Regions from separate parts of the Rhizobium bangladeshense genome, predicted to be linked through region 1. Evidence: predicted binding sites of a transcription regulator. Region 1 holds the regulator's gene; each other region holds the start of a gene.
What was found. Region 1 encodes PhoB, which activates phosphate uptake and scavenging genes when phosphate is short. Its sites were predicted from a motif close to TGTCATNNANCTGTCAT; they were not measured.
Positions count from the first base shown of each region.

Region 2: a site for PhoB is predicted at 5,749-5,765, ahead of J2J98_RS15820 (DUF1045 domain-containing protein). Genes of this name have one in related genera too.
Region 3: a site for PhoB is predicted at 4,685-4,701, ahead of J2J98_RS20855 (NAD-glutamate dehydrogenase). Genes of this name have one in related genera too.

Region 1 covers NZ_CP071612.1:508,542-518,455, reverse strand. The annotation lists gene J2J98_RS02510 (aspartate aminotransferase family protein) at 1-7, opposite strand, end outside; gene J2J98_RS02505 (GcrA family cell cycle regulator) at 428-961, shown strand; gene phoB (phosphate regulon transcriptional regulator PhoB) at 1,607-2,290, opposite strand; gene phoU (phosphate signaling complex protein PhoU) at 2,450-3,163, opposite strand; gene pstB (phosphate ABC transporter ATP-binding protein PstB) at 3,208-4,023, opposite strand; gene pstA (phosphate ABC transporter permease PstA) at 4,039-5,358, opposite strand; gene pstC (phosphate ABC transporter permease subunit PstC) at 5,355-6,836, opposite strand; gene J2J98_RS02475 (substrate-binding domain-containing protein) at 7,000-8,034, opposite strand; gene phoR (phosphate regulon sensor histidine kinase PhoR) at 8,539-9,759, opposite strand.
Region 2 covers NZ_CP071612.1:3,244,385-3,254,298, reverse strand. The annotation lists gene J2J98_RS15840 (hypothetical protein) at 1-91, opposite strand, end outside; gene J2J98_RS15835 (response regulator) at 420-3,800, shown strand; gene mnmC2 (tRNA (5-methylaminomethyl-2-thiouridine)(34)-methyltransferase MnmC2) at 3,821-4,549, opposite strand; gene J2J98_RS15825 (NAD(P)/FAD-dependent oxidoreductase) at 4,548-5,726, shown strand; gene J2J98_RS15820 (DUF1045 domain-containing protein) at 5,842-6,549, shown strand; gene puuE (allantoinase PuuE) at 6,663-7,586, shown strand; gene uraD (2-oxo-4-hydroxy-4-carboxy-5-ureidoimidazoline decarboxylase) at 7,586-8,086, shown strand; gene J2J98_RS15805 (HepT-like ribonuclease domain-containing protein) at 8,083-8,445, shown strand; gene J2J98_RS15800 (ureidoglycolate lyase) at 8,429-8,950, shown strand; gene uraH (hydroxyisourate hydrolase) at 8,947-9,303, shown strand; gene J2J98_RS15790 (metallophosphoesterase family protein) at 9,304-9,914, shown strand, end outside.
Region 3 covers NZ_CP071612.1:4,328,985-4,338,898, reverse strand. The annotation lists gene J2J98_RS20855 (NAD-glutamate dehydrogenase) at 1-4,477, opposite strand, end outside; gene pdxY (pyridoxal kinase PdxY) at 4,755-5,630, shown strand; gene J2J98_RS20845 (carbonic anhydrase) at 5,702-6,349, shown strand; gene J2J98_RS20840 (GGDEF domain-containing protein) at 6,439-8,058, shown strand; gene J2J98_RS20835 (lytic murein transglycosylase) at 8,110-8,934, opposite strand; gene J2J98_RS20830 (aspartate-semialdehyde dehydrogenase) at 9,105-9,914, opposite strand, start outside.

The DNA of each region.
Region 1 (9,914 bases):
CAGCCATGGCGCGGGTCTCCCAATGTTGTCATGCCCGGACTCCGGCTAAAGACACCAAGCCCGACAAATTAAAAATGCCGCCTTTCGGCGGCAAGCGGTACTATTTCCTTTTCGCGCTGCAATGTCAACAAAACTGCGGCCTTAGCGCATGCAGCAAGCTAGTACAGGGGCGTTTCCGGCCTTCAACAGGCATTATTGCAGAAATGACACGCGGAGGCAGCAAGTTGGGGAAAACTTGAAATTCGATTCATCCGGATTCCCGCGACTCTTGTCACGGAGTCAGCCTCACACTAGGTTAAAGTTCAATTACTAGACTGCATGCGGCGGAACTAGTCACCAAAATTGATCAGGCGTTTCTTGTTTCGGAGGCTTCCGGGACAACGGTGAGGGATTCTGCCATCACCAACGCAAAAGGTGGAGACAGGGCATGAACTGGACAGACGAGCGGGTCGAGAAACTCAAGAAGCTTTGGTCGGAAGGACTGAGTGCCAGCCAGATCGCGGCGCAGCTTGGCGGGGTCAGCCGAAATGCCGTCATCGGCAAGGTGCACCGGCTGAGCCTTCCCGGCCGTGCCAAGGCCGGCGGCACAGCCACAGCGGCGCGCACGCCGAAGCGCCAGACTTCAGCGCCGCGTGCGCCGAACTACGCCTCCCGGATCACCACCCGCACCGTTACCCGCCAGCAGGGCGCAACGATGCTGAAGGAAGAGATCGAGGTCGATGCGGTCGAGGAGATGGAATATGTGCCGGCCGGCAACGTAGTCGTGCCGATTTCCCGCCGCCTTGGCCTGACGGAGCTGACTGAACGCACCTGCAAGTGGCCGGTCGGCGATCCGCTGAAGGAAGACTTCCATTTCTGCGGCTGCGAGTCCCCGGACAACTCACCCTATTGCGGCTATCATCAGAAGCTTGCCTACCAGCCGGTCAACGAACGGCGCCGGGCGGCTGCACGGGCAAGTTGAGCGGGCTGCATCCACGGACAAAAAAACGGGCCGAGTGGCCCGTTTTTTATGATCGGAGTGGGGAAGCGACCTTTGTGTTTGGCAGCAAAGCCGACCACACTTTCCGTCATCCCAGGGCTTGACCCTGGGATCCGCAACCAAGCACACCACTTCAATTGTTTCCCTGCAGTTCGATGCTATCGCGCTTCTCACAGTGCCAGCCGCATGGATCCCAGGGTCAAGCCCTGGGATGACGGAGGGGAGATGGTGCCTGGACAGGTTGGCTCTGCAGGCGCGATGGAGAGGTGGCGCCGAGACGCACAGCCCTCGCAGGCGCGATGAATTTGCGGCAAAAGCGCCGCTTCACAAGCTGCATCAGCGGGCGTTAGGCTAGAACGCCAACCCACACTCCGTCATCTCAGGGCTTGACCCTGGGATCCACAACAGGCACTCGGCTTCGATAACTTCCCTGCAGCTGAATGCCATCGTTCCTCCCGCAGCGCCAGCCGCATGGATCCCAGGGTCAAGCCCTGGGATGACGGAGGAGAGGTGGTGCCTGGATGACCGAGGTGAGGCCGTGCTGGCTCATACCCAGCGCCGGTGCGATGAAGGGCCTGGGAACCGCTGCACGGGCGGGAGCGCCGGCCACATGCACTCTCCTCAACCTCAGGCCTCCATCGAGTAACCGGCGCCGCGGACGGTGCGGATGACGTCCTGCATGTTGGAGAAATTCAGCGCCTTGCGCAGGCGGCCGACATGGACGTCGACGGTGCGTTCGTCGACATAGATGTCGTGGCCCCAGACGCCGTCGAGCAGCTGCGAGCGGGAAAAGACCCGGCCTGGCGACGACATCAGGAATTCCAGCAGGCGGAATTCGGTCGGTCCGAGGCGGACCTCGCGGCTCTTGCGGTGGACGCGATGGGTTTCGCGATCGAGCTCGATATCGCCGCATTTCAGCACCGACGACAGCACTTCAGGGCGGGCACGGCGCAGCATCGCCTTGACGCGGGCGACGAGTTCGGGGGTCGAGAACGGCTTCACGACGTAATCGTCGGCGCCGGTGGACAGCCCGCGCACGCGCTCGCTCTCCTCGCCGCGCGCCGTCAGCATGATGATCGGCAGCCGCTCGGTTTCCGGCCGCATGCGCAGGCGCCGGCAGAGTTCGATGCCGGAGACGCCGGGCAGCATCCAGTCGAGGATCAGAAGGTCGGGCGTGCGCTCCTGAAGCCTGATTTCGGCCTCGTCGCCGCGCAGGATGGTATCGACCTCGAAGCCTTCCGCTTCCAGGTTATAGCGAAGAAGTACGCTCAGGGCTTCCTCGTCTTCAACAACTGCGACTCTCGGGATCATGCGTGTCCGTCTCCTCGCGCAAAAGCCTTAAACCGGGGCGATTAAGCAGGCGTCCTGCGCATCTTCAGAAATTGGCTGCGACCTCTTTGCGCGCCCCGAACGGGCGCGCACGCAAGTGGTTGGTCCGGGCGGCTGGCCCGGTCCGCTGGTTCGTGACGATTATTCCGTCGCGGCGCCGACAGTGTTGGCGCTGTCATCCTTGGGGCGATCGCCTTCCGGCTGGGCGCCCGTTGCCATGTAGTAGATAGTCTCGGCGATGTTGGTGGCGTGGTCGCCGATGCGCTCGATGTTCTTGGCGCAGAAGAGCAGATGCGTGCAGCTCGTGATGTTGCGCGGATCTTCCATCATGTAGGTCAGCAGCTCGCGGAACAGCGACGTGTACATCGCGTCGATCTCGTTATCGCGTTCGCGGATGGCGGTCGCCTTGTCGGCGGCGCGCGTCGTATAGACGTCGAGCACTTCCTTGAGCTGGACCAGCGCCAGCTCGGACAGGTGCTCGAGACCGCGGGCGAGCTTGCGGGGAACGCCGGTGCTCTGCACGGCGATGACGCGCTTGGCTGTGTTCTTGCCGAGGTCGCCGACGCGTTCGAGATCGGCGGCGATGCGGATCGAACCCATGATTTCGCGCAGGTCTGCGGCCATCGGCTGGCGGCGGGCGATGGTGACGATCGCCTTGTCGCCGATTTCGCGCTCGGTGTGATCAAGGATCACATCGTCGGAGATGACCTTCTGCGCCAGCGCCGTGTCGCCGTTGACCAGCGCCCGGACGGATTCCGCGACCATCTGTTCGGCCAGGCCGCCCATTTCGGAAATCCGCCTGGACAGGAACTTCAGATCATCATCATAGGCAGAATAAATATGTGTCGATGCCATTGGGCTTTGTCCTCGAATAACGGGAAGGCTTCGGATCGCCGCAATCAGCCGAAGCGACCCATGATGTAGTCCTGGGTACGTGGATCGTCCGGATTGGTGAACATCTTGTCGGTGTCGTTCTCCTCGACGAGGTTGCCGAGGTGGAACATGGCGGTGCGCTGCGAAACGCGCGCGGCCTGCTGCATGGAGTGGGTGACGATGACGATCGTGTAATTCTCGCGCAGCTCGTGGATCAGTTCCTCGACCTTGGCGGTGGCGATCGGGTCAAGCGCCGAGCAGGGCTCATCCATCAGGATGACTTCCGGGCTGACGGCAACGGCGCGGGCGATGCACAAGCGCTGCTGCTGGCCGCCCGAGAGGCCGGTGCCGGACTCGTGCACGCGGTCCTTGACCTCGTTCCAGAGGCCGGCGCGCTGCAGGCTGGTCTCGACGATCTGGTCGAGATCGGCCTTCGACTTTGCGAGACCATGGATGCGCGGGCCGTAGGAGACGTTTTCGTAGATCGACTTCGGGAACGGGTTCGGCTTCTGGAAAACCATGCCGACGCGGGCGCGAAGTTCGACGACGTCGATATCCGGATCATAGACGTCGTCGCCGTCCAGCGTGATCTTGCCGGTGACGCGGCAACCCTCGATCGTGTCGTTCATGCGGTTGAGGCTTCGCAGGAAGGTCGACTTGCCGCAGCCGGAAGGACCGATCAGGGCGGTTACGGTGTTTTCGCGGATGTTCAGGTTGACATCGAAAAGCGCGCGCTTCTCGCCGTAGTATACGGAGACATCCTGTCCGATCATCTTATACGGGACGTTGCTCATCTTCTGATCCAGCGCCTTTTCAACTGCAGCTTCCGTCAACATGTTCATGATGTTTAACTCCGTTTACCAGCGGCGCTCGAAGCGACGACGCAAGAGAATGGCACCCATGTTCATGGCAACCAGGAACAGGAGCAGGACGATGATGGCACCCGAAGTACGCTCCACGAAGGCGCGTTCCGCCTCGTTCGCCCACATATAGACCTGCACGGGCAGCGCCGTCGAGGGATCGAGCGGCGTGGTCGGTGCATTGGCGACGAAAGCGACCATGCCGATCAACAGCAGCGGCGCGGTTTCACCGAGCGCGTGCGCCAGACCGATGATCGTGCCGGTGAGGATGCCGGGCATGGCAAGCGGCAGGACATGGTGGAACACCATCTGCATCTTCGAAGCGCCGAGGCCCAGGGCTGCAGCGCGGATCGAGGGCGGCACGGCGCGCAGTGCGGCGCGGGTGGCGATGATGATCGTCGGCAGGGTCATCAGCGTCAGCACCAGGCCGCCGACCAGTGAAGCCGAGCGCGGCAGACCGATGAAGTTGATGAAGACGGAGAGGCCGAGCAGACCATAGACGATCGACGGAACCGCGGCGAGGTTGTTGATGTTGACCTCGATCAGGTCCGTCAGCTTGTTCTTCGGCGCAAACTCCTCGAGGTAGATCGAGGCTGCCACGCCGATCGGCAGAGACAGAACCAGCACGATCAGCATCAGATACAGCGAGCCGATGAGGGCGACGCCGAGGCCGGCAGCCTCCGGGCGGCTGGAGTTGCCATTGACGAAGAGACCGGTGTTGAACTCCTTGGTCAGCGCACCGCTCGCCTTCAGCTCGTTCATCCAGCCGACCTGCTTGTCGCTGACCTTGCGGTTCTTCTCCTCGACCGAAAGGTCGATCTGGCCCTTGTTGGCGCTGTCGATATTAGCATCAGCGAGCAGCGTGACGTTGACGGTCTTGCCGATGATCGAAGGATCGGCGACCACCATGTCACGCAGCTGGATCGGCGCGCCCTTGGAAAGCATGGCCGTGGCCTCACGCACATCGGGACGGCTGGATGCATTGATGTTCAGCTGCTTGACGATCGCATCGCGCAGCAGAACCGGATAGTTGGCGGCGATCAGCACCGAAGGGTCGGTCGCGCGCTTGTTGTTCGGGTCGATCGTCTTCTCGGCGAATTCGATCGGCAGGGTGATCGACGTCTGCTGGAAGGCCGTGTAGCCCTTGCCGATCACCGTCCACAGCAGGATGAAGAGGAAGATGAGGCCGAAAGCGATGGCGGCGATGCCATAGGCCTGGAACCGGCGCTCGGCGGCATAGCGGCGTTTGATGCCGATATCGCGGCGCGGCGGCGCCTTGGAAATGGTTCCGGCGACGGGAGAAACAATATTCGTCATTCGTACTGCTCCCGATATTTGCGCACGATGTAGAGCGCATAGATGTTGAGGCAAAGCGTGATGCAGAACAGCGTGATGCCAAGGGCGAAGGCAACCAGTGTCTGCGGCGAGGTGAACTCAAGGTCGCCGGTGAGCTGGTTGACGATCTTCACGGTCACCGTCGTCATCGGCTCGAAGGGATTGATCTGGATGCGGGCGGCGACACCGGCGGCCAGCACGACGATCATGGTTTCGCCGATGGCGCGCGAGGCGGTCATCAGCAACGCCCCGACGATACCGGGGAGAGCCGCCGGCAGGACAACCTTCTTGATGGTTTCGGAGCGCGTGGCGCCGAGACCGAGCGAACCGTCACGCAGGGCCCGCGGCACGGCGGTGATGATGTCGTCCGACAGCGAGGAAACGTAGGGGATCAGCATGATGCCCATGACGATACCGGCTGTCAGCACGCTCTGCGCCTGGATGAAACTCGCATAATTGCCGGAGAGCAGGCCGCTGATCTGAGCGGAGAAATCGCGCAGGAACGGGCCGACGGTGACGAGGGCGAAGAAGCCGTAGACGATCGTCGGAATGCCGGCGAGCACTTCGAGAAGCGGCTTGGCGATGCCCCGCAGCTTCGGCGAGGCATATTCGGCCATATAGATGGCGGCGAAAAGGCCGACCGGCACGGCAACGAGCATGGCGACAAGGCCGATATAAAGCGTGCCCAGCAAGAGCGGGATCAGGCCGAACTGGCCGAAGGACGAGCTGCCAGCGCCGGCAAAGCGCGGATCCCAGACGGTACCGAAGAAGAATTCGTTGGCGGGAACGACCGCAAAGAAGCGCGCGGCTTCGGACAGCATGGACAGCACGATGCCCACCGTCGTCAGGATGGCGATCGACGAGGCCAGCAGCAGCCCCCATAGCATGACGCGCTCGACGCGGTTGCGGGCGCGGAAACGGGGCGCGATGGCGCGCAGCGCATAGAAAGCGCCGGCAACGGCGAGAGCGAAGACCACCGCTGTCATGGCAAGCCGGCTCGTCATGCTCATCGAATTGAGCGTCTTTGCGGCTTCGACCATGTAAGGCTGCGGCTGGCCGGCGAGCGGCACGCCCTTTTCGCTGAGCTTGGCCTGCAGCGCCGCCGGGTCGGTGGACACTGCCGCTACCTCGTCGGGAGTGAGCATCGTCAGCCCGCGCGCAACCGTCGCTACCATCGAGTAGCTCAGATCCTGCTCGACCGCGGCCTGCGCCTTGACGTCGGCAGGGAAGGCGTCGCGAACCGAGGACTGGACAATTCCAGGGCTGACGGAGAGCCAGACGCAGAGGACGATGAGGGCAGGAAGAACAGCCCAGATCGCGGCATAGGCGCCGTAATAGGCCGGCCGTGAATGCAATGCGGAGGACCTGCCTCCGGCAAGTGCTGCGGCACGGCTGCGCGCCACCAGATAGGCGGCGGCGCCGATCACCACAAGGCACAAAAGTATGACGGATGTGCTCATTCGTTACGTCCCCAGGCCCGAAGCCCCAATAAGCCCGGCGGCTGCATCAGCCTGCCTTCAGCTTCCAATCATTGGAGAAGGAAAACCCTGCAGCGAAAAAGCCGGCACGCAGGGGCATAAAGCAATGCCGGCGCGGGCTTGAAGCACCGCGCCGGCAAAGTCATTACATGGCCTTACCAGCTTCGACGTCCTTGCGGATCGCTTCGCGCTCGGCATCCGGAGCGGCAACGAGGCCGTATTCGGCGAGCGGGCCGTCAGGGCCGATCATCTGGTCGGATACGAAGAAGTTGACGTATTCCTTCAGGCCCGGAACAGCGCCGAGATGTGCCTTCTTGACGTAGAAGAACAGCGGGCGGGAAACCGGATAGGTGCCGTTGGCGATCGTTTCGGTGGACGGAACGATACCGTTCACGGTGGCGACCTTCAGCTTGTCGGCATTGTTTTCGTAGAAGGAAAGGCCAAATACTCCGACCGCGGTCTTGTTGGCAGCGATGCGAGACAGCGTTTCGGTGTAGTCACCGTCGATGTCGACTGCAGCGCCGTCCTTACGGACTGCGATGCAGGCCTTGCCCTGAGCGGCCTTGTCCGAAACGGCGGCTTTGATGACTTCTGCAGCGCCCGATGCTTCGCAGCCAGCTGCCAAGACCTTTTCCTCGAAGACTTCGCGAGTCCCGTGCTTTTCGCCCGGGATATAAGCGGCGATATCAACAGCCGGAAGCTTCGGGTTGACTTCCGACCACTTCTTGTAGGGGTTTGCGACGAGCTTGCCGTCGACGACGACCTGGGCGGCGAGGGCCTTGTAGATGTCGGCCGGAACGTAAGCGACATCGGGGTTGCCGGCATCGGTCGCGAAAACGATGCCGTCATAACCGATCTTGACTTCCTGGATATCCGTCACGCCGGCTGCCTTGCAGGCTTCGATCTCGCTTTTCTTAATAGCGCGAGATGAGTTAGCGATGTCGATGGTGTTTTCGCCGACGCCCTTGCAGAATTCCTTGAGGCCGGCGCTGGAGCCGCCGGATTCGACGATTGGCGTCTTGAAGTTGGTGAAGGTCTCGCCGAAGGACTCGGCAACGATCTTTGCGTAAGGCAGGACGGTGGACGAACCGGCAACCTGAATCTGGTCACGGGCGACGGCTGTGCCAGCGAACGCAGCAGTTGCAGCGAGCGCGGCAACGGTGAGCTTGAAGGTGTTCATTTGAATCTCCCGGGCATTGGGCTTGTGTGATGCGGCCTGTAGAGAGGCCCTCGCATTGCCTTTTTTCATCGGCGGGACTCTCTTAGCGCTGTAAGCACCGTCCTTTTATGTCAAATCGGTGAAACATTTATGACAGGTTATGTTTTTGATATCACACCTAAATTTTCAGTGATGCTGTCCGATTTCTTCCAAAAGACAGCGACGTTCGATCACCAGCCCACCTCACGTTGCAGAAACGTGCAAAGATGGGTGGTCGGTTGTAGCGCGCGTGGCTTCATTGAAGTCGTGACGTGTGATCTGCCCCTCATCCGCCTGCCGGCACCTTCTCCCCATAAACGGGGCGAATGGGATATGCCGCACCCTGTCCGTCCACCGCGAGCCTCTCGCGGGGCACGTCCCCTCTCCCCGTCAGAACGGGGAGAGGGTTAGGGTGAGGGGCAAATCACATGGCACGCCATCGCTGCCCCGGAAAGAACCCTCGCCGCCTTAACATCCATCCCCGCCTCAGAAGCGCACCGTGAAATCGGTGCCCTTGCCGACTTCGGACTTCACGATCAGCCGGGCGCGGTGGCGGGTCAGGATATGTTTGACGATGGCAAGGCCGAGGCCGGTGCCCTTCTTCGAGCGGCTGTCCTCGATGCTGACGCGATAGAAGCGTTCGGTCAGACGCGGCACGTGCTCGGCCGGGATGCCCGGCCCCTTGTCTATTATGCTGACCTCCACGGGCTGACCGGCGTCGTTCTTCAGCCAGACATCGACGATCTTGCCTTCCTGGCCATATTTGCAGGCATTCTCCATCAGGTTCTCGAAGACCTGGACAAGTTCGTCGCGGTCTCCCAGCACCTCGACCTTGCCGTCGGGCAGATGCAGGTTAATGTCGACGCCGACATCCTTGGCGAGCGGTACGAGCGAGTCGCGGACATGGCCGAGCAGCGGCACCAGATCGACCTTCTCATCCGGCGCGATGTGCGATTTCAGCTCTAGGCGGGAGAGCGACAGCAGGTCATCGACCAACCTGCTCATGCGGGTGGTCTGATCGAACATGATGCCCAGAAACTGCGCCTGGGCCTTCTGATCGTTCTTCGCCGGGCCCTGGATTGTCTCGATGAAGCCGCGCAATGAGGCAAGCGGCGTGCGCAGCTCATGGCTGGCGTTGGCGACGAAGTCCGATCGCATACGGTCGATGCGGCGGACCTCCGATATATCGCGGAAGGACAGGATGAAAAACCGCTCATGCTGCCCCTCGGCCTGGAATTCGACAGGTGCGCTTCGGACGATATAGACACGCTCGGACGGCAGCCGCTCAGAGTGCTCGATCTGGTTCGGCGCATTGGTGGCGATGGTTTCGCGCACCATGTCGAGCACGCCGGGCGAGCGAAGCCGGGCCGATATGTGGGCGCCAAGTGCCACCTCGCCGAAAGCCTTTTCGGCGGCACGGTTCTGGAAGAGCACGGAAGCGTCGTCCGACAGCACCATGACGGGAATATCGAGGCCGGCAAGCGTAGCGGAAACCTCGGGCAGGCGGCTCGGCGGCGCTTCCGGCTCCGTCTCCACCGGCTCGACGGGCTCGGCCGTAAGGACGGGCGCCTCATTGAACAGCGCGGTGAAGATCATGACGAGCAGGAGGACGAGCACGACCCACTTGTTCATCCCGGCGGCAAGAGCGGCAAGCGCGCTGAGGATGGCCGCAAGCAGCACCGGCCGTTCACGCCGGATGCGCGCCAGCAGGCTCTTTCTCCAAGGGATCTCGTCTTGCAAGTGGGCCTCGCGGCGTCGATTCGTTTTTCTTTATATTGAACTCTGCCTGATAGCGGCAATTCATGACAGAAGTTTTCGGCTGGCATGTTCCGGTGGCAAAAGCAGCAGCCGAAAACCGCGAG
Region 2 (9,914 bases), 1.6 Mb from region 1:
GGGCATCGGCGGTGGTGGCGGTGGTGAGCGAGGCGCCGGCAAAGGTCAGCGCAATCAGGCCCGTCGCCATGGTCTTATGAAGAACGGACATGGTATCTTCCTTATCTAGACTGGCTTCTATAAAGCCATCGCCAGACTCCGCTCGGATCGCGGCGGAGCGATGGCCGCGCAAGGGCTCGCCGCATTAAATCTTGGTCATGATTTCAATGGCCGGCCAAGAGTAGAGACGGGTCGCAGCCGACCGGATTTGCTGCCGATCACGGCATGATCGGGGTCCGAATTGGTAATGGCCGTATTCGGCCTGATGAGCCGGCTTGTGAAATTCCGCCCTCGATTATTTATGGTTAAAACCTTGTTAAAAGCCTTGGCGTTATAGTCTTTGTAGTTGATATTTCATTTATTGCGGGAGCGACAATTTCTTGAAATCAGCCGGGGACATTCTGGAATTGGCTTGCCGCCGGATCGCCGATCTGGACACCCCGGCCTATGTCAAGAACAGCGAGTTGCGCTATGTCGCCGTCAACGGGGCCTATGCGGATTTCCTGGGCCGCGAGATTTCCGACTTCATCGGTAGGCGCACCCGCGAGCTATTCGACCGCCCCGAGGAAGAGGACCGCGAGGATAAGGAACGCCGCGCGCTGGTTTTCGGCACCGAGGAAAACGCCATCTGCTTCGACGCGGAGAGCCTCCACCATGAGCGCGTCCAGATCGAAAGCTTCTCGCCGTCGCCGGATCGGATCTATGTGCTTGGCATCTTCGAAGCGCGCGAGCGCCGCGTCATCGCCGGCAGGGAGATGGTTGGCAACCCAGGGTTTGTAGGCGATTCCGAAACCGCCGCCGACCTCGCCCGGGTGCGCGAGGCACTGGAAAATCTCGATCAGCCGATCGGCATCTTTACGGCGGACGGACGCCCGCTTGTCGTCAATGCAGCTTATCGCAACGGCGCTCTGCCTGTGGCCGGCGAATCGGCCTGGGGAGAGAGCGTCAACGAACTCGACGTTCTCCGCACCGTCCTGGAGGACCTGCCGGTTGCGGTCTTCGTCCGCGACGACAAGCACCGCCTGGTCTATGCCAACAAGTATTATGAAACCTTCAGCGGCCGCGCCCGCTCCGAGTATATGGGAATGACCGAACACGAAATGTTCGGGCCGGAAGGTGCTGAGGCGATCTACCAGGAAAACCTGCTGGCGCTGAGGGACGGTATTTCGGTGGAGCTCGAGAGCGAGATGCCGAGCAATAGCGGCCATGTCTATCCCGTCATCTCGCGCGTCAACCGCGTCATGACGGCGGATGGGCGAACCTATGTCGTCGGCTCCTTTTCCGACATCTCACCGCTCAAGGATCGCGAGAGGGCGCTGATTGAATCGCGCAAGCAGGAAGAAATACTGCATCGCGACATCGAGAGCATTCTGCGTTCGCTGCCGATCGGCGTGCTGATCCTCGATAACGACCACCGGATCCTCTACGTCAACGACGAATTCTACGGCATCTGGGAACTGCCGCTCGACGATCGCTTCGACGGCCGCCCCTTCCTTGACGTCATCCGCCGCAATTACGAACTCGGGCGCTACGATCGGACGCAGACGCCGGAGGAGATTTACGCTTTCCGCAAGCACCTGTTCGAGGCGGAGGAACCGGAGCCGATCGAGGTCGGCTGGGCGGGCGGCAAATCGGTGATCTTCGACAGCCGCCGCATCTCCAACGACCGCATCCTGCTGACCTATGCCGACATTTCGGCGGTGCGCGAGCGGGAAAAGGAAATTCACGAGACCCGGGCCGCGCTGGAGCGGCTCGGCGAAATGATGCGCGATGCCACACACGCCATGTCGCAGGGGCTTGCCATCATCCAAGACGGCGTCATCAGGATGTCCAACGAGGCTATGGCCGATATCCTGCAAATCCCGCCTGAATACATCGAGGCCGGCCAGGGCTGGCTCGGCATGTTCGAATTTTGCGCGGCGCGCGGCGATTTCCACGATGAGGCGGACGAGATCCTGCAGGAGTGGCGCGCCAACATCGCGGCGAGGCAGCCGATTTCCACCGTCTTCCATGTCGGCGGCGAGCGCTGGGTGAACATGGACGCGACGGTCAGTACCGGACAGCATTGGGTGGCGCTGTTCACCGACGTCACTGATCTCAAGAGCCGCGAGGAGGAACTGCGCCAGCTGCTGTCGCGCGCCGAAGCCGCCGATCGCGCCAAGTCCGAATTCCTCGCCAATATGAGCCATGAGATCCGCACTCCAATGAACGGCGTGCTCGGCATGGCGGAGCTGCTGGCCAAGACCAATCTTGATACGCGCCAGAAAACCTTCATCGACATCATTGTCAAATCGGGCAATGCGCTGCTGACTATTATCAACGACATCCTCGATTTCTCGAAGATCGATGCGAGGCAGATGACACTGCGCAAAGCGGCGTTCGATATCACCGAAGCTGTGGAGGACGTGGCGACACTTTTGTCGTCGCATGCCGCCGAGAAGAACATCGAACTGCTCGTGCGGGCCGCACCGGATTTGCCCGCCGCCGTGATCGGCGATGCCGGCCGCTTTCGCCAGATCGTCACCAATCTCGTCGGCAATGCCGTCAAGTTCACCGAGCGTGGCCATGTCTTCGTCGATGTCGGCTTCGAGACCGTCGCCGGCGGCGAGATCTTGGCAAGCATCCGCATCGAGGATACCGGGATCGGCATTCCGAAGGACAAGCTCGCATCGGTTTTCGACAAGTTTTCGCAGGTCGACGCCTCCTCGACCCGGCGGCATGAGGGAACGGGCCTCGGTCTTGCAATCACCGCCGGCCTCGTCGATCTCTTCGGAGGCTATATCAATGTCGAGAGCGAATGGGGCAAAGGCTCGGTCTTCACCGTGAACCTGCCTTTCGCGGTGGCCGCCGCCCGGCTCGAACCGAAGCCGCTGCCGATCAATGTGCAGGGCGCGCGTATCCTCGTCGTCGACGACAACGAGGTGAACCGCCGCATCCTGACCGAGCAGCTCTCGCTCTGGGGCTTCGACGGCGTGGCTGCAGAGGGTGGAGGCACCGGGCTTGCAATCCTGGAGGCGGCCGCCGATCTCGGCGTCACCGTGGACGCAGTCGTGCTCGACTATCACATGCCCGACATGAACGGCGCCGATGTCGCGCGCCGGTTGCGCGCCGACCCCCGGTTCGTCGAGCTGCCGATCATCTTCCTGACGTCGATGGATATTTCGGGCACGGAGAAGGAATTCGCGGCACTGAACGGCCATGCACACCTGATGAAGCCGGCGCGCGCCAATGTGCTACGCAACACCATGGTCGAAGTGGTGCGTGCAAGCCGCGTCAAACAGTCCTTCGCGAGCGAGAGCACCCGGCCACAGGCGCAGGCGGTCGTGCCGGAGCCCGTGCCGCAGACGCGCGGGCCGGAATTCATCGACGTGCTCGTCGCAGAAGACAATGAAGTCAACCAGATCGTCTTTACACAGATCCTGCAGGCAACCGATCTCTCCTTCCTCGTCGTCGACAATGGTGAGCAGGCGGTCGCCGCTTGGGCGAGACACAAGCCGGGCATCATCATGATGGACGTCTCGATGCCTGTTATGAACGGCCATGAAGCGGCTCGGACGATCCGCGAGAAGGAAAAGGGGCAGGGCCATCGTGTGCCCATCATCGGCGTCACCGCCCATGCGCTCGAAAGCGACTGCGAGGCCTGCCTCGACGCCGGCATGGACGACTACATGTCGAAGCCGATCAGCCCGGAACTGCTGGAGGAGAAGATCCGGCAATGGCTGGGCAAGACCGGGCAGCAGCCGGGGCGCAAGGGCTACTGAACACGATCGAACCAAAAGGGTTATTCGGTGAGCGCTTTGATGCCGCAGAGCATTTCACGTTTGCCGGCGAAGCCTTTGCGACGCTCGACGGCAAAGCCCGCAGCGATGAGATTGCGGCGCACGAAGCCGGCCGCGGCGTAAGTTGCGAAGGTGCCGCCGGCGGCCGTCTTTTCATTGACGCACCGCATCAGTTCCTCCGACCACATGTCGCAGTTGCGTGAGGGGGCGAAGCCATCGAGGTACCACGCGTCGAAGCCGGTGTCTGCCGCGGCAATGCCGTCGAGCGCGGCGCCGCAGACGACGCTGAGGCGCGTCTGGTCGTCAAGGTCGAGCGCGACGGTGCCGGCAGGCAGTAGCGGCCATGCTGCGGTCAGCGCTTCGCGCTCGGCATCGATCTCCGGCCAGTGTGACAGTGCCCGGCCGATTTCCTCGCGCCGCATCGGGTGGAGTTCAAAGGAAATGAAATGCAGTTGCTGGCCGGCTGCGCGATGCAGCTTCCATTGCCGCCAGGTCTCGGCGAAATTCAGGCCGGTGCCGAAGCCGAGTTCGCCGATGACAAAATCCCGCCGGCCCTTCCAACGCTCCGGCAGGCCATTGCCGGCGAGGAAGACATGGCCGCATTCGAGCCGGCCATCGGTCTGGCAATAAAAATGGTCGCCAAATGCGATGGAATAAGGCATATCGCCGTCGCGCCATTCGAGCGGCTGCGGCGCGCCCGCGCCAATCTGATCGGGGTTCACGTCTCTCATGGAAAAAGCCGATAGTCCTGCACCGGCGTCCGGTCAATCTTCTTGCGACTTGCTGATCGTCGGCGCCGGTATCATGGGTCTCTGGGCGGCCGTGCATGCCAAACGCTTCGGCATGAGCACCATCCTTGCCGACGCCGGCAGCCTGGGCAGAGGCGCCAGCGGCGGCCTGCTGGGCGCGCTGATGCCGCATATGCCGGACCGGTGGTCAGTGAAGAAGCAGTTCCAGTTCGATGCCCTGGTTTCGCTCGAAACTGAAATCGCCGCACTCGAAGCCGAGACGGGAGTTTCCGCCGGCTACCGCCGTTCCGGGCGGCTGATCCCGCTGCCGAAGCCGCATCTCAATCGCATCGCCCGCGGTCATTCCGAGGATGCCGACTGCCATTGGCGGGCCGGCGAGCGCCGCTTCCACTGGCATGTCATCGACAGGCCGCCGATCGATGGTTGGCCTGACATATCTGCCGGCGAGAACGGCTTCGTGCACGACACGCTTGCGGCCCGCGTCGCACCCCGCTCATTGATCTCAGCGCTCATCGCCTTGCTGCGGCGGGCAAAATGCGTGCGCATCATGGAACATGCGGCCGTTGCCGCCGTCGATCCCGATCGCGGCACGGCGGAGATTGGCGGCGAACCCATTGCTTTCAGCCGCTGCATCCTGGCCGCCGGCCATAAGTCCTTTCCGTTGCTGCAGGAGTTGACACCGGGGGCGAAAAAGCCGATCGGCCAGCCGGTGAAGGGGCAGGCGGCGCTGTTGAGGGCCGATATCGACCCGGCGCTGCCGACAATCTTCCTCGATGGGCTCTATGTTGTGGCGCATGAAGGCGGGTATGCGGCAATCGGCAGCACCAGCGAGAACCGCTTTGACGATCCCGGCTCGACCGACGCACAACTCGATGCGCTGATCGAGGCGGCGCGCGCCATCGCGCCGATCCTTCGCGATGCGCCCGTCGTCGAACGCTGGGCGGGGCTTCGCCCGAAGGCGATCGACCGCGATCCGATGATCGGCCGCCATCCCGTCCATCCCCGCCTGATCGCGTTGACTGGCGGTTTCAAGGTCAGCTTCGGGCTGGCCCATCGGCTGGCGGAGGCTGCGGTTTGCATCGCGGGCGATACAGATTGCGAGTTTTCGCTGCCGGAAAGCTTCGCGATTTCAAGCCATATCGCTGTCGCTTCACGTTAAACGTGAATTAGATACAGCTGCGTTTCGTTATTCTGTCATGCAAATCACCTATCTGCTTGCGCATCGGCAGCGCCGGATTTCACCGGTGCTCACTTCCTTGTATGGAGGAAATCGCATGCGCTATGCCATTTGCTTCACGCCTCCGGCGAGCGATCGGCTGTCGCTCGTGGCCGCCAATTGGCTTGGCCGAAACGTGTTTTCGGGCGATATGGTGGAGCCTCCGGCCGTGCGCGGCCTCGGCATTCATGAGATCGCCTTTTATACCGCCGTGCCGCGGCGCTATGGTTTTCACGGCGTTCTAAAGGCGCCTTTCCACCTGTCCGCTGAGACGTCGGAGGCGCAACTCCTGCGCGATCTTATGCGTTTTGCGGGGACATACGCCCCCTTCCGGATTCCACATCTGGAAATCGCCCGGCTCGGCAATTTCTACAGCCTGATGCCGAGCGCTCCCTGTGAGCAGATCCAGTATCTGGCTTCGGCGATCGTTCAGGAGTTCGATCGTTTCCGGGCGCCGCTGAGTGAAGCCGACATCGAACGCAGCGATCCCGACGGGTTGTCGGCGGCGCAATTCGCCAATCTGCATCGTTGGGGCAATCCTTACGTGATGGAGGAGTTCCGCTTCCATATGCCGGTGACTGGCCCCATCAATGCGATTGACATGCCCCGCATCGAGCTGGTGCTGCGGACGATCTTCGAGCCTGTCTTGAGAGAGCCGGTGACGGTTTCGAATGTGGCTTTGATGATCGAGGAGGGCACCGGCGGTCCCTTCCGCGTTCACTCGCTCCACCCCATGGGCAAGGTCAGCGCGCGCAGGATCGCCTGAGCAGGTATCAAGCTAAGCGACTGTAAAACATATAGAAATTCTGCTGCGCAGTTTCCGTCTCGACATTCCGGCTGCGGATGATACCGTTCCCCGTCTTTTCAGAAGGTGATTTGATGGTATCCGAGACCTACCCGCGCAATCTCGTCGGCTACGGGCGTCAGACGCCCGATCCGAAGTGGCCGGGCGACGCTCACGTCGCCGTGCAGTTCGTCATCAATTACGAGGAGGGCGGCGAGAGCTGCATCCTCGAAGGCGATCCGGCTTCCGAAAACCTGCTGTCGGAAATCGTCGGCGCGGCCGCCTGGCCGGGGCAGCGCAATCTCAACATGGAATCGATCTACGAATATGGTTCGCGCGCCGGCTTCTGGCGGCTCTGGCGCATGTTCACCGGTCTCAAGGTGCAGGCCACCGTCTATGGCGTGACGCTGGCGATGGCGCGCAATCCCGAAGCCGTCTCCGCCATGAAGGAGGCCGGTTGGGAGATCGCCAGCCATGGCTACCGCTGGCTGGAATACAAGGATTTTCCCGAGGATCTGGAGCGCAAGCACATTCTCGAGGCCGTGCGCCTGCACACCGAACTGACAGGCGAGCGGCCCTACGGCATGTATCAGGGCAAGCCATCCGACAACACGCTGCGACTGGTGCAGGAAGAGGGCGGCTTCCTCTATTCCTCCGATTCCTATGCCGACGACCTGCCTTACTGGGTCAAGGGCGTCGACGGGAAGCCCTTCCTGATCATCCCCTATACGCTCGAAACCAACGACATGCGTTTTGCCACACCGCAGGGTTTCAATGCCGGCGACCAGTTCTTCACCTATCTGAAGGACGCTTTCGACACGCTTTATGAGGAAGGCAAGGACGGCAGCCCGAAGATGATGTCGGTCGGCCTGCACTGCCGCCTTGTCGGGCGTCCGGGCCGGGCAGCCGCTCTGAAGCGTTTCATCGAATATGTACTCAAGCATGACAAGGTCTGGATCCCGCGCCGCATCGAGATTGCCGAGCACTGGCACAAGCACCATCAGCCGGATGCGCTCTAATGCTGTCGCGCGAGGATTTCGTTTCCCGCTTCGGCGGCGTCTTCGAACATTCGCCCTTCATCGCCGAGCGGGCCTATGACGCGGGCAGCGTGACGGAGCCGCTGACGGCATCAGGCCTGCATGCAGCGCTAGCCGCCGCCTTTCGTGCGGCAAGCCGGGAGGAGCGTCTCGGCGTGTTGCGCGCCCATCCCGATCTTGCCGGCCGTCTGGCGATAGCAGGTGAACTCACGGAAGACAGCCGGAAGGAGCAGGCCGGCGCCGGTCTCGATCGGCTGAGCCCGGCCGAGCATGCCCGTTTCACCGAACTCAATGCGGCCTATGTGAGAAAATTCGGCTTTCCCTTTATCATCGCCGTCAAAGGGCTCGACAAGGACGACATCCTTTCGGCTTTCGAAACGCGGATCGGCAATGGCCTGGATGAGGAACTCGCGACCGCCACGACACAGGTCGAACGGATCGCGCTGCTGCGCCTGACATCGATGTTGCCGGAGGGCAAATGAGCGAGCATCGTGCTATCGACTATCTCAATGAAATGCAGAAGGCGGCGGCCGAAGCGTTATACTTCGTGGGCGGAATGGATGAGGCGGCCTTCGCCGAGGACAATCTCACCTTCAAGGCGGTTGCCTTCTGCCATTTCACCATCGGCGCGGCTGCGTCCCGACTGCTCGTAGCCCATCCGGAATTCGCAACCGAGCATCCCACTCTGCCATGGACGAAAATCTGCGGAACGGGCAACCGCATTCTCGAAGACGTCTTCGCCCTCGATCCCTCCGAAATCTGGGATGCAACCTATCGTACGCTGCCGGAACTTCTCGTTGAGATCGATGCCATTCGTCACTGGCATGCCGAGGGCGAGTGAAACATTGTCAGATTTTCTCGACATCCGCCCGCTTACCAGATCGGCCTTCGCCCCTTTCGGCGAGGTGATCGAAGCCGATCCAGCCTCGATGCGGCTCATCAACGGCGGCACGACCGAACGCTTCCATGCACTGGCTGCGGCTGAGGCGTCGGGCGAGGGCGCGCGCGTCATCATCAATCTCTTTCGCGGCCGGCCGCGCAGCTTCCCCTATGACGTCGACATGATGGAGCGCCATCCGCTCGGCAGTCAGAGTTTCTCGCCGATTTCCGGCCGGCCCTTCCTCGTCGTCGTCTCCGAGGACGAGGGCGGACGTCCGAGCAAGCCGCAGGTGTTTCTCGCACGCGGGGACCAGGGGGTGAACTACCGCCGCAATGTCTGGCATCATCCGCTGATGGCGCTGGGCCAGGCCTCCGATTTCCTGGTCGTCGACCGCGACGGGCCTGGCAATAATCTGGAGGAATTCTTCTTCGAAATCCCGTATGTCATCAAAGAGCCAGCCCCATGACCGGATTGACGACACATGTTCTCGACACCGCCCTTGGCAAGCCCGCCGAGGGCCTCAGGATCGATCTTTTCCAGCTCGACGGCGAGATCCGCAGACATCTGAAGACGGTCGAGACCAATGCGGACGGCCGGGTCGATGGCGGCCCCATGCTCGCTGGCGAAGATTTCCGCGCCGGCACCTATGAACTCGTCTTCCACGCCGGCGATTATCTCAGGGCCACCGGTACGCCGCTGCCGCATCCGGCCTTCCTCGATCTCGTGCCGATCCGCTTCGGCATCGCCGACGTCACGGCGCATTACCATGTACCGCTACTGATCTCGCCCTACGGCTATTCCACTTACCGGGGCAGTTAGATGCGTTTCGCGGCGATCGCCGATATTCACGGCAACCATCTTGCGTTCGAGGCGGTGCTTGCGGATATTCAGGCGCAGGGCATCGAGGAAGTCGTCAACCTCGGCGACTTTTTCAGCGGGCCGCTGGAGGCAGGCCGGACGGCTGATATGCTGATACCGCTCGGGTTTACTTCCGTTCGCGGCAATCACGATCGCTATCTGATCGAGCAGGATCCGGACTCCATGCATGTCTCGGATGCCGCCGCCTACCGGCAACTGACACCGTCTCATCTCGAGTGGCTGCGGGGTCTGCCGTTCGATGCCGTCTATCAAGGCGAGGCCTATCTCTGCCATGCGACGCCGAAAGACGACAATCTCTACTGGCTGGAGTCCGTCTCGCCAGAGGGGCATGTCTTTCCGAAGCCAATCGAAGCCATCGAGGCGCTGGCCGAAGGCATCGATCAGCCGCTGATCCTGTGCGGCCACAGCCATGTGCCTCGCGCCGTTCGACTCTCGGACGGCCGCCTGATCGTCAATCCCGGCAGCGTCGGCTGCCCTGCCTATGACGACGTGCTGCCCTACTATCACAAGGTCGAAGCCGCCCACCCGCTGGCCAGCTACGCCATATTGGA
Region 3 (9,914 bases), 550 kb from region 1:
TCCGAAAGGTTTTCGACACCGCAAAATAATTCTCGGCTGCGCGCACCAGCGGCTCGCCGGTGCGCTCGGCAATCTGCATGATCTCCGGCACCAGCGCGAAGCTCTGGAGGTTGGCGATTTCGGCCGCAAGCTTTTCGGGCACGCCCACCTCGACATATTCCGCCTGGCGGGCGGCAGCATCGCCGGCGGCCTGTTCGGCGAAAGCAGGTCTTAATTTCTTCAGTGCGGCCTGCAGCCGGCTAATTACCTCCGCCATATCGGCTTTGGTCATCGCGGTTTTCAACAGCAGGCGCGTGAGAACGGTAAAGCTGTGGCTGATTTCTTCGTAGATGCGGTTCTGCACCTCGCCCGGTATTTTGCCGTCGAGCGCATCCGTGTCGGCCCACAGGCGGGTGAGGTCGAAACCGTCGCGTGCGACGATCGCGGCGCGCACCACTTCCGGCGCCGAAGCCGCCGTCGCGTCCATCATGGCGACGATGAAGCTCGGCCCGCCGCGGTTGATCGCTTCATTGGCAAGCACGGTGGCGATGATTTCCCGCCGCAGCCGATGGCTTGCTATATCGCCGGCGTTCGACTTCTGCATCTTGACGGGGAAATAATTGGAGAGCGTCGCCGCAAAATAGGGGTCGTCAGGCAGATCGCTTGCGGCGAGCGCATCGAAGAGCACGATCTTGGCATAGGACAGCAGCACGCCAATTTCCGGCCGCGTCAGCGGGTTGCCAGCCGTGTAACGTTCAGCCAGCGTCTGCTCATCCGGCAAGGTCTCGACCTTGCGGTTCAGCTGGCCGGCGGTCTCGAGCACACTCATAAAGCGGGCGAGTTCCAAGCCGTTTGCCGTGCCCTTGCGTTCGGTGAGCGAGATCGCCAGCGACTGGAGATAGTTGTTGCGCAAGACGAGCGCCGCCACTTCGGCGGTCATCGACGAAAGAAGCTGGTCTCGTTTTGCCCGCGTCAGCCGCCCGTCATGCATGGCGGCCGCCAGCGCGATCTTGATGTTGACCTCGACGTCCGAGGTGTTGACGCCGGCCGAGTTGTCGATGGCGTCGGAATTGCAGCGCCCGCCCCTGAGCCCGTAGGCGATGCGGCCCTTCTGGGTGACGCCGAGGTTTGCGCCCTCGCCGATCACCTTGGCGCGCACCTCCGCCGCCGTAATGCGGATTGGGTCGTTGCTGCGGTCGCCGACCTCGGTATCGGTTTCGGAGGCAGCTTTCACATAGGTGCCGATGCCGCCGAACCAGAGCAGGTCGACCGGGCTCTTCAGGATTGCCGTCATAATCTCGAAGGGCGTGGCCACAGCTTTGTCGATGCCGATCGTTGCAATCGCTTCCGGCGTCAGGGTCACCGATTTCGCTGCGCGGGAAATGATCATCGCCCCCTTGGAAAGGGCGTTTCTGTCGAAATCCTGCCAGCTCGAGCGTGGCAGGTCGAAGAGCCGCCGGCGCTCGGCCAGCGTCTTTTCCATGTCGGGATCGGGATCGATGATGATGTCACGGTGGTCGAAGGCGGCGACGAGCCGGATCTTGGGGGAGAGCAGCATGCCGTTGCCGAAGACGTCGCCCGACATATCGCCGACGCCCGCGACGGTGAACGGCGTCGTCTGGATGTCAACGTCCATTTCGCGGAAATGGCGTTTCACGGTTTCCCAGGCGCCGCGGGCGGTGATGCCCATCTTCTTGTGATCGTAACCGGCCGAGCCGCCCGAGGCGAAGGCGTCGTCCAGCCAGAAGCCTGCCTCCTGCGCCAGAGCATTGGCGGTGTCGGAAAAGGTCGCTGTGCCCTTGTCGGCGGCGACGACGAAATAGGGATCGTCGCCGTCGAGCCTGATCGTATCCTTCGGCGGCACGATCTCGGCGCCTGAGATATTGTCGGTGATCGAAAGCAGCGTACGGATATAGGTCTTGTAAGCTTCGCGGCCGGCATTGAAGATCTCGTCGCGGCTGCCGTTCGCCGGAAGCTTCTTCGGATAAAAGCCGCCTTTGGCGCCGACCGGCACGATAACGGCGTTCTTCACCTGCTGCGCCTTGACGAGGCCGAGCACCTCGGTGCGGTAATCCTCGGCGCGGTCCGACCAGCGCAGGCCGCCGCGCGCCACCTTGCCGAAGCGCAGGTGCACGCCTTCCACCTCGACGCCGTAGACGAACATCTCGCGGAAGGGTTTCGGTTGCGGCAGCCCGTCGACCAGGTTCGGATCGAGCTTGAAGGCCAGCATGGCTTTCGGCGACCCATCGGGGTTCTTCTGAAAATAATTGGTGCGCAGCGTCGCGTCGACGATGTTGACGTAGCGTCGCAAGATACGGTCGTCGTCAAGGCTCGGAACGTCTGCAAGGTCTGCCTCGATCGCCTGGTGCAGGTCGGCGATCTTCCTAACGCGGGCTTTGTCGGAAAGCTTAGGATCAAGCGTGTCGTGGAACAGCCGGAAGATGGCGGCGGCCACACCAGGATATTTGTCCAGTGTCGTTGCGATGTAATCCTGCGAATAGGCGATGCCGGCCTGGCGGAGATAACGGGCATAGGCACGCAACACATTGGCTTCGCGCGCCGAGAGCCCGGCCGAAAGAATCAGCCGGTTGAAGCTGTCATTGTCGATCGTGCCGGCGAAGGCGGCGACGAAGGCTTCCTCGAGCGCCGCGCCATAACGATGCAGGTCGATGTCGCCGCCGTTGCGGGTCTCGAGCTCCATGTCGTGCAGCACGACGAGTTTGGTTTCGCCATCGGCGGTCCGCACTCCGATGTCGAAGGTGCGTTCGCTGACGACATTGAAGCCGAGGTTCTCGAGAAGCGGCACGCGGCGCGACAGGGCGAGTTGACCGCCGGCGTGGAAGATCTTCAGCGAAAGGATAGGCCCTTGTGCTTCCTGGCGATGATAAAACTGGATGCGGAGCGGCTCCCCGGCGGCGCAGGCGCCGATATCGGCAAGGTCGGCCACGGTTTCTTCAGGGGTAAAAGAATCCTGGAAGGCTTGATCGACCGATAGTTTGGGCGACTTGGGTCCGGCGAGCGCTTCGAAACGGTCGTCCCAGCGGGCGGTGATTTCGCGGATCGTCTGCTCGAGCTTTGCCTGCGGGATGCGCGGCGTCTTGCCGCCGGAGCGGCCGATGATGAAATGCACGCGGGCGACGCCGCCTTCGGGGAAAGCCGGGTAATAGGCGGAGACACGACCGTCATAGACTGTCTTCAGATAGGTGCCGATCCGCTCGCGCACGATCGAGTCATATTCCTCACGCGGCACATAGACGATCACCGAGACGAAGCGGTCGAAATGGTCGATGCGCGGCAGGACGCGGACGCGCGGCCGGTCGGCGAGATCGTTGATCTGCTCGGCAAAGCTTGCAAGCAGCGTCGTGTCGATCTGGAAAAGGTCGTCGCGCGGATAGGATTCCAGCGTGTTATCGAGCATTCGGCCCGAATGGCTCATCGGGTCGAAGCCGAAATGCTCCTTCACCTTTTCGATCTTAGACCGCAGCAGCGGGATTTCGGAGGCGAGCGAGGTATAGGCTGTCGAGGTGAAGAGGCCGACGATGCGGAGTTCCCCTGTGACATTGCCCTGAGCGTCGAAGCGTTTGACGCCAACATAATCCATATAGGCGCGGCGATGAACGATCGACTTTACGTTTGCCTTGGTGACGATCAAAAAGTCGGGGCCGTCGAGGAAGGCGAGAATCTCCGGCGTCGTGGTCACGGCGTCCTTGCCAGTGCGCAGCACGAGAACGTCGGGGTTGGAAAGGATGCCAAGGCCGGCGCCCTTGTCCCGCTCGACCTTGGCGTCGGCCCCCTTGCCCGAATAGACATATTCGCGCATGCCGAGGAAGGTGAAATTTTCGTCGCGCAGCCAGGTCAGGAAGGCAACCGCTTCGGCATGTTCGGCCTTCCTGCGGCCGGCGCCATTGGCCGAAAGTTCGGCGATCACCCCGTCGAGCTTGGCAAGCATCGGCTTCCAGTCCGAGACCGAAAGGCGGACGTGTTCGAGCACGGTCTGGACGCGTTTGACGAGATCGGCAGCCTGGGCGGAGTTCAGCGGGGCGATATGCAGCTGGATATGGCTGACGCGCGTGGCCGGATCACTCGGGTGGTCGGCGGAATAGAGCGCGGGGGCTTTGCCCTTTTCCATGACGAGAATGGGATGCACGGCCATGAAGAGATCGCGGTAGGTGCTCGTCACCTCACCCATGACTGACTCATATAGGAAAGGCATGTTGTGGTCAGTCACCGACAGCACCGAGACGGCGGTGCCGCCAGGCGTCACCTCGGCAATTGTGTCGATGCTGACGCGGGGCGCCTTGCCGTTCCACGCAGCAAGTTCCTTTGCCGAATGTACGGCGGCGCGCGCCAGCATGTCGGGCGCATAGAGTTCGAGGTCATCATTGCTGGCGCGGCCGAAAAGAATTTCCGGATCGAGATGAGGCTCGCTCACCGCCTCAGCGATCTTGCGCGCAGTTTCGATCTGCTTTTCTCGTTTCGGATTGTTTCTGGCAGCCATGAGTCGCCTCCCCGCAATGGACTGATTTTTTCGCAAGCTAGCAGAAGATTTCTCGAAAAAATCCCTAAAATCGTGGCCGAGGTGATTGTTTTGATGCTTTTCTGACCGCGGAAATGGGAATTATCAGAGATTTTTCGCTTTCGAGGCCGAAGCGAGTTTGGACGGCCCTCTCCGGGGTTTGCTTCCGCTGCACATTTTCATGCTCACGTGAAGAATGGTTGACAGGCCGGCGTCAAAAAGATCATCAAACGCCATCATCATTTCGGACCTCGGTTTCATGTCGGAAAATGCAGCGGGAGCAGTCATTGTTATTTCCAGCCATGTCGTGCGCGGCTCGGTTGGGAACCGGGCGGCGGTGTTTGCGCTGGAGACGCTCGGCCATCCGGTCTGGGCGCTGCCGACCGTCGTTCTACCCTGGCATCCCGGCCATGGCCGTTCGACGCGGCTGACATTTGCCGAAGCGGACTTCGACGCGGCGATCGACGATCTGATCCGCGCGCCGTGGATCGGTGAAGTGAGGGCGGTGCTTTCGGGCTATTTCGGCAATGCCGCCCAGGCACGCTCCGTCGCCCGGCTGATCGCTGCGCTCCGGCAGAACAATCCCGAACTGCTTTATGTCTGTGACCCTGTCATGGGCGATCTCGGCGGCCTCTACGTGCCCGAAGCGACGGCGGAGGCCATTCGCGATCATCTCATCCCGCTGGCTTCGCTCGCGACGCCGAATCGGTACGAGCTCGCCTGGCTGTCGGGAGCAGCGCTCGACGACAACAGCGCAATCATGGAGGCGGCACTGGCGCTCGGACCGTCGCGTATGCTCGTCACCTCGGCGGTGCCCATGATGGCAGGCGGCACCGGCAATCTCTACCTTTCCGGCCGTCACGCGCTGCTTGCCGAGCACCGCGTCGTCGAGAACCCGCCGAATGGCCTCGGCGATCTGCTGGCCGCCGTTTTTCTGTCGCGCCTGCTGTCAGGCCTCGAGGATGAAAAGGCATTGCAGCTTGCCACAGCCAGCGTGTTCGAAGTTCTTGCACGTGCGGTCAAGCGCGGCAGCAATGAGTTGATGCTGGCAAGCGATGCGTCCAGTCTTTCGACGCCAATGGCCATGGTGCAGATGCGCCGGTTGGTGCACCCCGCGCAACGGCGGAAAAATTGACGCATTTGCCAATGCGCCCATTTTGCGGTGCAGCAGTTGATCTTGTCCTCGGCGCGCGCTAATCCAGAGGCATGCAGCGTTTTCCAAACACTCTTCTGAACGGTTATCGCAACTTCATGAACGGGCGTTATGCCGACGCCCGCGACAGGTATCGGCAACTTGCCGAAAACGGTCAGAGTCCCAGCACGCTGGTCATTGCCTGTTCGGACTCGCGTGCGGCTCCCGAGCTGATCTTCGATGCCGGCCCGGGCGAGCTTTTCGTCGTCCGCAATGTAGCCAATATGGTGCCGCCCTATGAGCCGGACGGCAATTTCCATTCGACATCGGCCGCTCTCGAATTTGCCGTGCAGGCGCTGAAGGTTTCGGATATCGTGGTGATGGGCCATGGCCGCTGCGGGGGGATCCGTGCGGCACTTGATCCGAATGCCGAGCCGTTGTCACCCGGCGATTTCATCGGACGGTGGATGTCGCTGGTCAAACCGGCAGCCGAGCAGATCCAGAGCAATGACGTGATGACCGCGGCCGAGCGGCAAACTGCGCTCGAGCGTGTCTCCATCCGCAACTCGATCGACAATCTCAGAAGCTTTCCGAATATCAAGGCGCTCGAAGAAGCGGGAAATCTTCATCTTCATGGCGCCTGGTTCGACATTTCGACGGGTGAACTCTGGGTGATGGACGCCGATACCCGTGACTTCATTCGCCCGGAAATCCAGGGATAGGCGGGTTTAGCAGTTTTTTAACGATTGCTGCTAAGCTTCTTCGGAATTGGTCGCGCACGACCGACGTTTGATCAACGTGGCGATTGGCGATGAAGTTCGAGACCATCAAAAAGGTAATCCTGGCTGCCATCATGCTGCCCTTCGTCTTCATGGTCATTGAAGGCGTCATCCTCCTGCGGTCTTCGCTCAAGGAATACAGGGATCTTGAGAAGGATCGGCAGTTTGCCGATGTGCTTGCCCGCGCCGGGTCCATCGCCGCCATTGAGATCCTGGCTGAAATCGGCGCCACGCGTCGGTATATCGCCCAGCCAAGCGGCCCGGCCGCCGCCGAGATGCAGCGAAGCCGGGCGATGCTCGATCACGAACGCCGCGCTTTCTATGCCAGCCTCCCCTCTCGCGATGTGCTGGACAAGGGGCTTGTCGACGAATTGTCGGCTCTCAACCTTGCCTACAGCCGTATTGTGGCTGCGCGAAGCGCAGTCGACCAAGGCCGTTATATCAACAGCGATCCCGGCTACATCTACTGGTATGCGGCCCAGAAGCAGCTCGCCGTCGTCGATGCGCTTTCGCCGTTGATCAGTGATCCGGTACTGCTGCAGAAGTCCAACCAGCTGATGGGCATCCTGCTGACCTATTACGGTGAAAGGCTGATCACCGTCGTCGGTACCCGTTATCTTGACCATGGTTTCGTCGCCAGGTTTCCGGTGGAGTTGTTCGTGCAGGGCAAGGTCATGCTCGGCGATGGGATGGACCATATGGTCTTCCATTCCTCAGACTCAACCGTACGCGACATCACTGCCTATCTCGGCCGTAGCAACCAAGTGAAGGCGAATGCGATTACCGATTCCATCCTTGCCGGATCGCGGCCTACGCGCGAGGCGCGCGATATCTGGGCGGTGGCGCAGAACGAGCGCATGGCCTTCCTCCAGCACAAGATCGTCGAAGCCGCCAATAATATCCACGAGACCGGCGAAAGCCTTTCGGCGCGTGCGCACGTTCACCTGACGCTGATCTTGGCGCTCTGCGCCGGCCTGCTCATTCTCGCCACCCTGGTGATGCTTCTGGCGGCAAGGGGGCTGCGTCTTATTGATCGACTGACCAGGGATCGCGAGACGTTGGTGGGCGAGTTGCGCAACGCTGCCCAAACCGACCTTCTGACTGGTCTTTACAACAGGCGTGGCTTCGAAGTCGCTGCGTCAGCGCTTCTTACCCAAGCCGAACACGGGTCCCGTTGGATCTCCGTCGTGCTCTTCGACCTCGATCATTTCAAGAAGATCAACGATGTTCACGGCCATGACGCCGGCGATGCCGTGCTACGACATGTTGCGAGAGTGGCGCGTGAGAATTTCCGTTCTTTCGATCTCCTGGTGCGCCACGGCGGCGAGGAATTCCTGGTGCTTCTGCCGGATTCGACGCCCAATGACGCAGCAGTCATCGCCCAACGCGTGCGCCTGGCGATCGAGATGGCGGAAATTCCTCTGCCGAGCGGCGAATTGATCAAGGTGACGGCGAGCTTCGGATGCGCTGGCCGGGCAAACAACGCCGCCAACCGGAACTTCGAGGATCTGGTCAAACGGGCCGATCTGGCACTTTACGCCGCCAAGGCCTCCGGCCGCAATTGTGTCATTTCCGAGCCGGTCGTGCCGGCCCTTCCGCAGGAGGAGCGACGCAAGGCGGGATCGGTCGGCGGTTTTGATTCCCGCATATGAAAAACGCCGCATATCGCAGCGGCGTTTCCGGGTATCGTTATCAATGAAGGCTTATCTGCCGCCGTCGATCTGCTGGCCGATATAGGCGATCGCCTGCTGATAGACGCTGGCCGCGTTCCAGCCCTGGATAGCGGCGAAATTCGGCTCGCCCGGCTGATAGCCGGCGCCGGCGCGCCAGCCGTGGCCCTTGAGGAAATTTGCGGTCGAGGCCAGTGCATCGGCGCGGGAGCCGACCATGTCGACCCGGCCGTCGCCATCGCCGTCGGCGCCGAACCGCACGACGTTGCGCGGCAGAAACTGCGTCTGGCCGATTTCGCCATGGGCGGCGCCCCTGGCCTGCGGGCTCAGATAACCCTCGGAGACCAACTGGAGCGCCGCATAGAGCTGGTCGGTGAAATATTCCGAACGGCGGCAGTCGTAAGCCAGCGTCGAAACAGCTGACAGCGTATGCTGGTTGCCCATATAGCTGCCAAAACCGGTCTCCATGCCCCAGATGGCAATCAGAGGGCCGGCCGGGACACCGAAACGGCGCTCGATCGACGCAAACAGAGCCTGGTTGGCGGCCTTCATACTGCGGCCGCGGGAGATGATTGCGGCGCCTCCGCGCTTCTTCATGAAGGCGTCGAAGGATAGCTTGAAGCTTTTCTGGCCACGGTCGGCGGCGATGGTCGGCTTGTTGTAGCTGACATTGGCGAAAGCGCGGTTGAGAACCGACTGGCTGACGCCGCTTGCGGCTGCCATCTGCTTGAAATCGCTAACCCAAGCCTCGAAGCCGGCGCCGGTATTGCCACATTGTGCACCCTGCGCGAATGCCGGTATCGCGTGGAGGACGCCCATTGCCGCAGCGGCCGCCAGAAACAACTTTGTCATGCGCATTGAGAAACCCCGCTCTCGATCTGCATAGTTTTTAGGCGGGCAAGAGAATGCCAGCCGCTCGCGATTTTGTCACGATCACCTTTTAGCGAGCGCTTATACAGTTGTATTTGCCCCGGAAAAAGCCCCGCTCGACGAGCAGGGCTTTAACATATTATGGTTTACAAATGGTATCAGGCTGCCTGCTTGCGCGGCTTGACCAGGCCGCGATTGACGAGAAGCTCGGCGATCTGGATGGCGTTCAGCGCCGCGCCCTTGCGCAGGTTGTCGGAAACCACCCACATATTCAGGCCATTTTCGACCGTTGCATCCTCGCGGATGCGCGAGATGTAGGTCGCGTCTTCGCCGGCAGATTCATACGGCGTGATGTAGCCGCCGTTCTCGCGCTTGTCGATGACGAGGCAGCCCGGCGCGTCGCGCAGGATATCGCGAGCCTGATCGGCGGTGATCTCGTTCTCGAATTCGATGTTGACCGATTCCGAATGACCGATGAAGACGGGCACACGCACCGCCGTGCAGGTCACCTTGATCTTCGGGTCGAGCATCTTCTTCGTCTCGGCCAGCACCTTCCACTCTTCCTTGGTATAGCCATCCTCCATGAAGACGTCGATATGCGGGATGACGTTGAAGGCGATACGCTTGGTGAACTTCTTGTTCTCGATCGGGTCGGCAACGAAGACGGCGCGCGTCTGGTTGAAGAGTTCGTCCATGCCGTCCTTGCCGGCGCCGGAGACCGACTGATAGGTGGAGACGACGACGCGCTTGATCTTGGCGAAGTCGTGCAGCGGCTTCAGCGCCACAACCAGCTGCGCGGTCGAGCAATTCGGATTGGCGATGATGTTGCGCTTGGTGAACTGCGTGACGGCGTCCGGGTTGACTTCCGGCACGATCAGCGGCACATCGGCGTCATAGCGCCAGGCCGAGGAATTGTCGATGACGACGCAGCCCTGCTGGCCGATCTTCGGGGAGAACTTCTTGGAGAC